Regions from separate parts of the Propionibacterium acidifaciens genome, predicted to be linked through region 2. Evidence: riboswitches for the same ligand, from Rfam matches in the RefSeq annotation. Region 2 holds a riboswitch; each other region holds the start of a gene.
What was found. A riboswitch is a leader RNA that binds a small molecule or an ion and turns the genes downstream of it on or off. The one in region 2 is predicted to bind cobalamin.
Positions count from the first base shown of each region.

Region 1: linked by a shared signal. The riboswitch ahead of EGX94_RS05140 (energy-coupling factor ABC transporter permease) and the one ahead of EGX94_RS09620 (ABC transporter substrate-binding protein) in region 2 are both predicted to bind cobalamin.
Region 3: linked by a shared signal. The riboswitch ahead of mutA (methylmalonyl-CoA mutase small subunit) and the one ahead of EGX94_RS09620 (ABC transporter substrate-binding protein) in region 2 are both predicted to bind cobalamin.

Region 1 covers NZ_CP033719.1:1,208,273-1,210,532, forward strand. The annotation lists gene EGX94_RS05135 (VOC family protein) at 203-601, shown strand; cobalamin riboswitch at 1,019-1,152, shown strand; gene EGX94_RS05140 (energy-coupling factor ABC transporter permease) at 1,186-1,896, shown strand; gene EGX94_RS05145 (energy-coupling factor ABC transporter substrate-binding protein) at 1,889-2,260, shown strand, end outside.
Region 2 covers NZ_CP033719.1:2,270,122-2,272,381, reverse strand. The annotation lists partial or broken gene EGX94_RS09620 (ABC transporter substrate-binding protein) at 14-781, opposite strand; cobalamin riboswitch at 776-917, opposite strand; gene EGX94_RS09615 (hypothetical protein) at 974-1,609, opposite strand; gene rplL (50S ribosomal protein L7/L12) at 1,813-2,211, opposite strand; gene rplJ (50S ribosomal protein L10) at 2,227-2,260, opposite strand, start outside.
Region 3 covers NZ_CP033719.1:2,073,336-2,075,595, reverse strand. The annotation lists gene mutA (methylmalonyl-CoA mutase small subunit) at 1-1,326, opposite strand, end outside; cobalamin riboswitch at 1,612-1,822, opposite strand.

The sequences.
Region 1 (2,260 bases), 1.1 Mb from region 2:
GCCCGACCGATGCCGTCACCGCCCGGGCGGGAGAGGCCCCGGGCCCCGCCCCGAGACGTGCACGCTCGCGCACGTGCGCCGCCCCGGGCGGAGGAGGAGCCGAGGAGCGCTGCGAGCCCGTCCGGATCGGGTCGTCGCGCCCGCCGGAGCCAGCTCGCCCGGGCCCTCGTCCTGAGACGATCCGGGTGGTTCACTCGATGCCATGAGCGCGTACCCGCAGATCACCGGCGTCCACCACATCGGCATCACCGTCACCGACCTCGACACGAGCGTGACCTGGTACACGCGGGTGCTGGGCGCCCGGGAGCTGCGACGCCTCGACATCGGCCCCATGACGAAGGCGCTGGTGCAGCTCGGCCCGGTGACGCTCGGCCTCGTCAGCCACGGCAGGACCGCGGCACCCGGCCCCTTCGACGAGCACCGCGCCGGCCTGGACCATCTGAGCCTCGCGGTGCCCGACACGGCCGTGCTGCGCGCCTGGGAGGCCCGGCTCGGGAGTGCGGGCGTGGAGAACAGCGGCATCGTCCGCGGAGCCACCGGCGCGCTCATCGCCTTCCGCGACCCGGACAACATCGCGCTGGAGTTCTACACGCTGTCCTGACGGCCCCGACCGAAGCGGTCCGAGCGGACTCTGCGAGCGGACTCGCTGTGCGGAGCATGCGCAATGACGATGAGGGTCGAAAAGGGAGAGTCCTCCGAGCGTCCTCGTTCTCCGCGCGGCGGAGCGCCCGTGGGCCCTGCGAACGGGTCATCCGGCATCCGGGCGACCGCCCGGCGTCCCGAAGGCGGGCGGGACCCGGTGCAGCGCTCCTTCCTCGTTCTCCGCGCGGCGGAGCGCCCGGCCCGGGCGGGACGGGACGACGGTGAGAAGGGCACTGACGGGAGCGGGCGCCCCCGAACCCGCGACCGGCCCCACCAGTCCGTTCCCTAGTCAGTCGTTCCATGCCGTCATGCGCAATCACGAAAGCAGATCAGAGGCGCGGGGACTTCCCGGGAGTCGCCTGGGGGCTCGGACCCCGCGGGTGCAATAATCCCGAGTGCACAAGCCCCTGACAGCGACGGGAAGCCGGTGGGAGTCCGGCACGGTCGCGCCACTGTGAGCATCGACGAGATGCGAGCCAGAGAACGTCCTGCTCGGGGCCCTTTCCGCGACGGGACGCACGATCCCGAGAAAGGAATGACTTCATGCACATCGCTGAAGGCGTTCTCCCCCCAGCCCAATGCGCCATCTGGTACGCGGCGGCCGCTCCGTTCGTGATCCACGGGGCGGTGAAGGTCGTCAAGGAGGTCAGGGAGCACCCCGAGAACAAGCTCCTGCTCGCCACCGCCGGCGCCTGCACCTTCCTGCTCAGCTCCATCAAGCTGCCGAGCGTCACCGGCTCGAGCTCGCACCCCACCGGCACCGGCGTCGGGGCGATCCTGTTCAAACCGCCGGTCATGGCGTTCATGGGCGTCATCGTGCTCGTCTTCCAGGCCCTGCTGCTCGCCCACGGCGGCATCACGACCCTCGGCGCCAACACCTTCTCCATGGCCATCGCGGGCCCGTGGATCGGCTACTGGGTCTACCTGCTCACGAAGAGGCTGCACGGGCCGAACGCCCTGGCGATCTTCCTGTGCATGGCGATCAGCGACCTCGCCACCTACTGCGTGACGAGCTTCCAGCTGGCCTTCGCCTTCCCCGACGCCTCCAGCGGCGTCGTCGGCGCGGCCCTCAAGTTCCTCGGCATCTTCGCCGTCTCGCAAGTCCCGCTGTCCATCATGGAGGGCTTCCTCGGCATCCTCCTGTTCCGCTTCCTGGTGAGGGTCGCCGCCCCGCAACTGGCCGGTCTCGGCTTCGACATCGGCGCAGGCCGGGCCGGCGCCGCGGCCGTCGCGAAGGAGGACTCCCATGTCTGAGACCACCACGAGCAGGACCGGCGCGGCCGGGACCGCGGACACCGGATCCAGCGCCCTGACCAGCTCGAAGAAGTGGGTGACCTGGGCGCTGCTCGGCGCCGTCGTCCTCATCTTCCTCATCTCGCTCGTCGTGGGCAACAAGATGGCCTCCGACCCGGACGAGGCCTTCGGCGGCACGGACGACGCGGCCACCGAGGCGGCCGAGCAGGCCGGCGCCGAGCCCTGGTTCAAGCCGCTGTTCGAACCGGCCGGTGAGGTCGAGTCGGGCCTGTTCGCCATCCAGGCGGCCATCGGCTCGGGCATCATCTTCTTCTGCCTCGGCCGCATGAGCGGCAGGCGGGTCGCCGGCAAGGAGGCGGCCGCC
Region 2 (2,260 bases):
GAGGCGATCGTGCTCACGCCGAGACGCCCCACGAGCCGAGGTTGTGGATGACCTGGAGGAAGTGGTCGTGGGGGTGCACGCGCTGGGTCCCGATGCCGAGGCCGTCGCGCACGAAGTAGTTGTGCGTGATGGAGCAGATCGTCACGATGTAGCAGATCGTCACGTACGGGGCGTCGCCGAGGATCGAGCCGCCGGTCGTGCCGTCCCACAGCGCCGCGTGCCACTGCTCGCGGGCGGTCCCCTGGTCGGAGGCGGCCAGCGCCTCGTCGAGGTGCCCGTCGACGGTCGGATTGGCGTAGCAGGAGATGTTCGACCAGCCGCGCGAGTGGCCCGACGAGCTGCGGAGCATGGTGTATTCGTGGTAGGGGTTGAGTCGGCCGCCGCCGAGGACGACCGCGTTGGAGCGGTTGTGGTCGACCTGCCAGGTGAAGTCGCCGGACGTCGGTTCGACCTCGATGCCCAGCGGGGCCATCTGCGCCGAGAAGGCCTCGGCGATGGCTTGGCGCCCCGAGTCGTTCGGCGGGTAGAGCAGCTGGAAGGAGGCCCGCTGGTCGTCCTCGGCGCGGATGCCGTCCGAGCCGGCCCGCCAGCCCGCGTCCTCGAGGATCCTCTGGGCGCCGGCCGCGTCGCCGTCCACGAGCGAGGCGGTGTCGGCCTTGATGCCCCAGTCGAACGAGTCGAAGATGTCGAGGGCGACGGTGCCGTGGCCCATGAGGCTGTCGTCGATCATCTGCTGACGGTTCACGCCCGTCACCATGGCCCTGCGCAGGGCCGGGTCGCCCGCCGCCGCGTTGCCGACCTGCTGGCCCTCGACCTCGTTCCCATTGACCGCTGCGGGACAGCTCCGGACTCGCACCGGATTCCCTCTTACGACGATCCGCCGACGCGCACCGGCGACGACGAACCGAACCAGCGGACGCCACATTGGCCACGACCACCGCCCGGCACCACCCGTCGGGCGCCCCTCAGCGCCTCAGCGCCTCTGCAACTGGACCGGCGTGCACGCCGCATCACGGTCGGCGCCGGCGCCGAGGTTCGCGTAGTGCTCGTCGCACCAGCCCTGGACGTCCCCGCCGGAGCCGAAGCCCTTGGAGACGAGGGTGACGAAGATGAACTGGTCGTCGGTGACCGCCGGACCGTAGGCCGAACGGCGCACGAGCAGCACCTGGGTGCCGTCGAAGGCGAAGCGGTCGACGAGCGCCTCGTACTCCGCGAGGACGATCGGCGCGGAGTCGACGGTGGCCTTGCCGCTGGGACGCGAGGCGGGCTGGTTCGGCGACAGCACGACATGGCTGCCCACCAGGGCCGCCCACTGGCCCTGCACCGGCTGGATGCTCGCCCAGCCGGCATCGGCGTGACCCGACAGCTCGCCGTAGGCCTGGGTGTCGGTCGACAGCGAGGAACCGGCCGGCGAGCCGGCCGTGGCGGGCGTCGTGGAGATCGCCCGGGCCGACTCCGAACCGGCGGTGGCCCGCTCGTCCCGCGAGGGCCCGGCGCCGAGCGCGAAGAGCACGACGACGAGCGCGAGCGCCAGCCCGATGGTCGACCACCGGATGATCTCACCGCGGCTGCGCCCACTCCGCGCCGGCCCGCCCCGTGCTGCGTTCAAAAGGTCGATCCTCCCCCGTTGCGCCCGACTCCCCCCCCCGGGACGCCTCCACCGTACCGGTTCGCCCCGTCCGGGAGCCGTTCAGGCCCCGGGCGGAAGGAGCGCACCGGGACGACGAACGGGCACCACCCCGCGGGGTGGTGCCCGTTGCGGCGCCGTTCCTCAGCCGACGGGCCGAGCCGTGCGCCTCGCTCCGGAGCGTCTCACTTGAAGGAGACGGTGGCGCCGACGGCCTCGAGCTTCTCCTTGGCCTGCTCGGCGGTCTCCTTGGCAACCTTCTCGAGGAGGACCTTCGGGGCGGCCTCGACGAGATCCTTGGCATCCTTGAGGCCGAGGCTCGTGAGAGTACGGACCTCCTTGATGACCTGGATCTTCTTGTCGCCGGCGGCCTCGAGGACGACGTCCACCTCGGCATCGCCCTCGTCGGCGGCGGCCTCGCCGTCAGCGGCGGCGACGCCGGCGGCCGGGGCCGCCGCGACGGCCACGGGGGCGGCGGCCTCGACGTCGAAGGCCTCCTCGAAGGCCTTCACGAAATCGGACAGTTCGATGAGGGTCATGTCCTTGAACTGGTCAAGGAGCTCCTCGGTGCTGAGCTTCGCCATGCTGGGCGTCCTTCCTTACTCGTTCGATGCAGCGTCAGCCGCGTCTGTG
Region 3 (2,260 bases), 200 kb from region 2:
GTTGCAGGCCGCCAGGACCTCGGCGACGTGGCCTCCGGCGAGGGCCGCGGCCATGCCGCCGGCGGCCTCGACCTTCTGGAACTCGGCCCAGCCGGCCCTGGCCAGCGAGTCGGTCAGGGACTCGACGTAGAAGGAGCCGCCGGCCGGGTCGTTGACGCGCCCGATGTTGACCTCCTCGGCGAGGATGATGCCGGTGTTGCGGGCGATCCTGCGGACGAAGTCGTCGGGCAGGCCGAAGGCGGCGCAGAACGGCAGGGTCGTGATGGCGTCGGCGCCGCCGACAGCGGCGGCGAAGGTGGAGATCGTGCCGCGCAGGATGTTGACGTAGGGATCCTCGCGGGTCAGCTCACGCCAGCTCGTGACGGCGCTCTGACGGGCGCCGCGCTTGTCCTCGTCCACGCCGAAGACCTCGCCGATCCGCGACCAGCACGTGCGGAGCGCGCGCAGCCGGGAGATGGTGAGGAACTGGTCGTGGGTGGCGGTGACGCGGAACTCGATCGCCCGGAAGGCCTCGTTGACGTCGACGCCCTGCTCGACGAGTGCACGCACGTACTCGGCGCCGGTGGCCAGCGCCCAGGCGAGCTCGGCCACGTCGCCGGCGCCGGCATTGTGGTAGATCGTCGAGTCGACGGTGATCGCATTGCCGTTCGGGTAGGCGGCGGTGCGCCGGACCCATTCGCCGAGCCCCGACAGGTCGGCGGCGGAGCCCCGGAGGGCGGCCAGGCCGGTGGGGTCGATGCCGAGGTTGAAGAAGACGTGGTCCTTGGGCCTGTCGGAGGCCTCGTAGACGGCCAGGAGCGCCTCGGCGGCGGCCTTCTGGTCCTCGCGGGAGGAGACCTCGATCTTCGCCATCTCGAGGAGCACGTCGGAGAGCACCTCGGCCACGTCGGAGGGCCCGACGGCATCGGAGCCGACGCGCAGCCAGATGGAGGTGACGCCGCGCTCGAGATCGGTGAGGACCGCCTTGCGGGTGAAGGCCGCATCGGAATCCTCGTGGAGAGCGCGCACGTCCCAGGCGTCGGCCTCGCCGTTGCGGACGGCGGCGCCGCGGGTGAAGGGGGCGACCCCGGGATAGCCCAGTGGACCGGGGACGTCATCGCGCCTGTACATCGGCTTGACGTCGATGCCGTCGACGGTGTGGACCGTCAGACGCTTCATGCACTGCTCGAAGGTCAGCTGCTTCTCCGGGGGACGACCACGGTTGAGAACCTTGGCCACCTCGATCTCCCACTGCTCCTCGGTGGCTGCCGGGAAATCGCCGGCGAGACTGAGCTGCGTGGGCGTGGCCTCTTCGGCCGCGGGGGCGCCCGATTCGGTGTTGCTCATTCGACTCCTGCTCCTGAAGGGTCAAGGTGCGCTCTGCGGTAGGGCGCACCGGGGACTGGCTGCCGACCGGTCATCGGCGGGCGCCGAGCACGGGACCCGAGCGCCCGTCCGCGGCCTCGACTCCCGGACCTGCGGGTCCGCCGGTGACTCCCACCGGCTCGCCCGGCAGACGCTCGCCGGAACCGCTGGCACTGATCCGAGGGAACCGACGCCGACGATGATGCGCATCGCCGGGCACCGATCGCCTCGATCCGTGGACCCTCCGCGGGGCACGTTCCGCAGCAGCTGGCGCTGCTGCGGCTGGCAGGTCTTCGGGCTCATGGGCATTCGGGATCGCTCCCGGTTCCTACGCCACCGCTTCCCAGGCCGAGCGGCCCAGTGCCCGTTGTGGCGTTGTTCCCATATACCGCTGCGGGACAGCTCCGGCCTCTCACCGGAATTCCCTCTTGCGACGACCCACCTGACGATGGGTCGAACCAGCACTTCTCAATGTACACAAGACGACGCCACCGCATACCCCCGGGGCCCATGGATTCGGCCCGTGCACACCTCGGCGGGCAGCGGTGAGCGCCCGGCTCCGTACGGGCAACGGCGATCGTCCTGCGGTTTCCGGGAGAAGTGCGGTCGGGAGCGGACGGCCCCGGATCACGACCGGCGGGAGCGGCTCCCCGCCATCATGACCGCGCGGGAAGGCGGTCGGGCCGCGTCTTCGAGACGCCGACCACCTGGTCGAGACCATGGCCGCGCGGGAGGGCGGTCGGGAACCGCCGGCCTCCGGACCCGCCCGCCCCGCGGTGAGGCCGCACGAGCACCGCAGGGCGGACGCCCGTCACCGCACCGGCCCGCCCGGCCCTGCGGTCGTCGTGCGAAGACGCCCGGGAGCCGCGGGAGTCCACCGGCGGAAGCCCTGCCTCACCTTCTGAGATGGCAACGA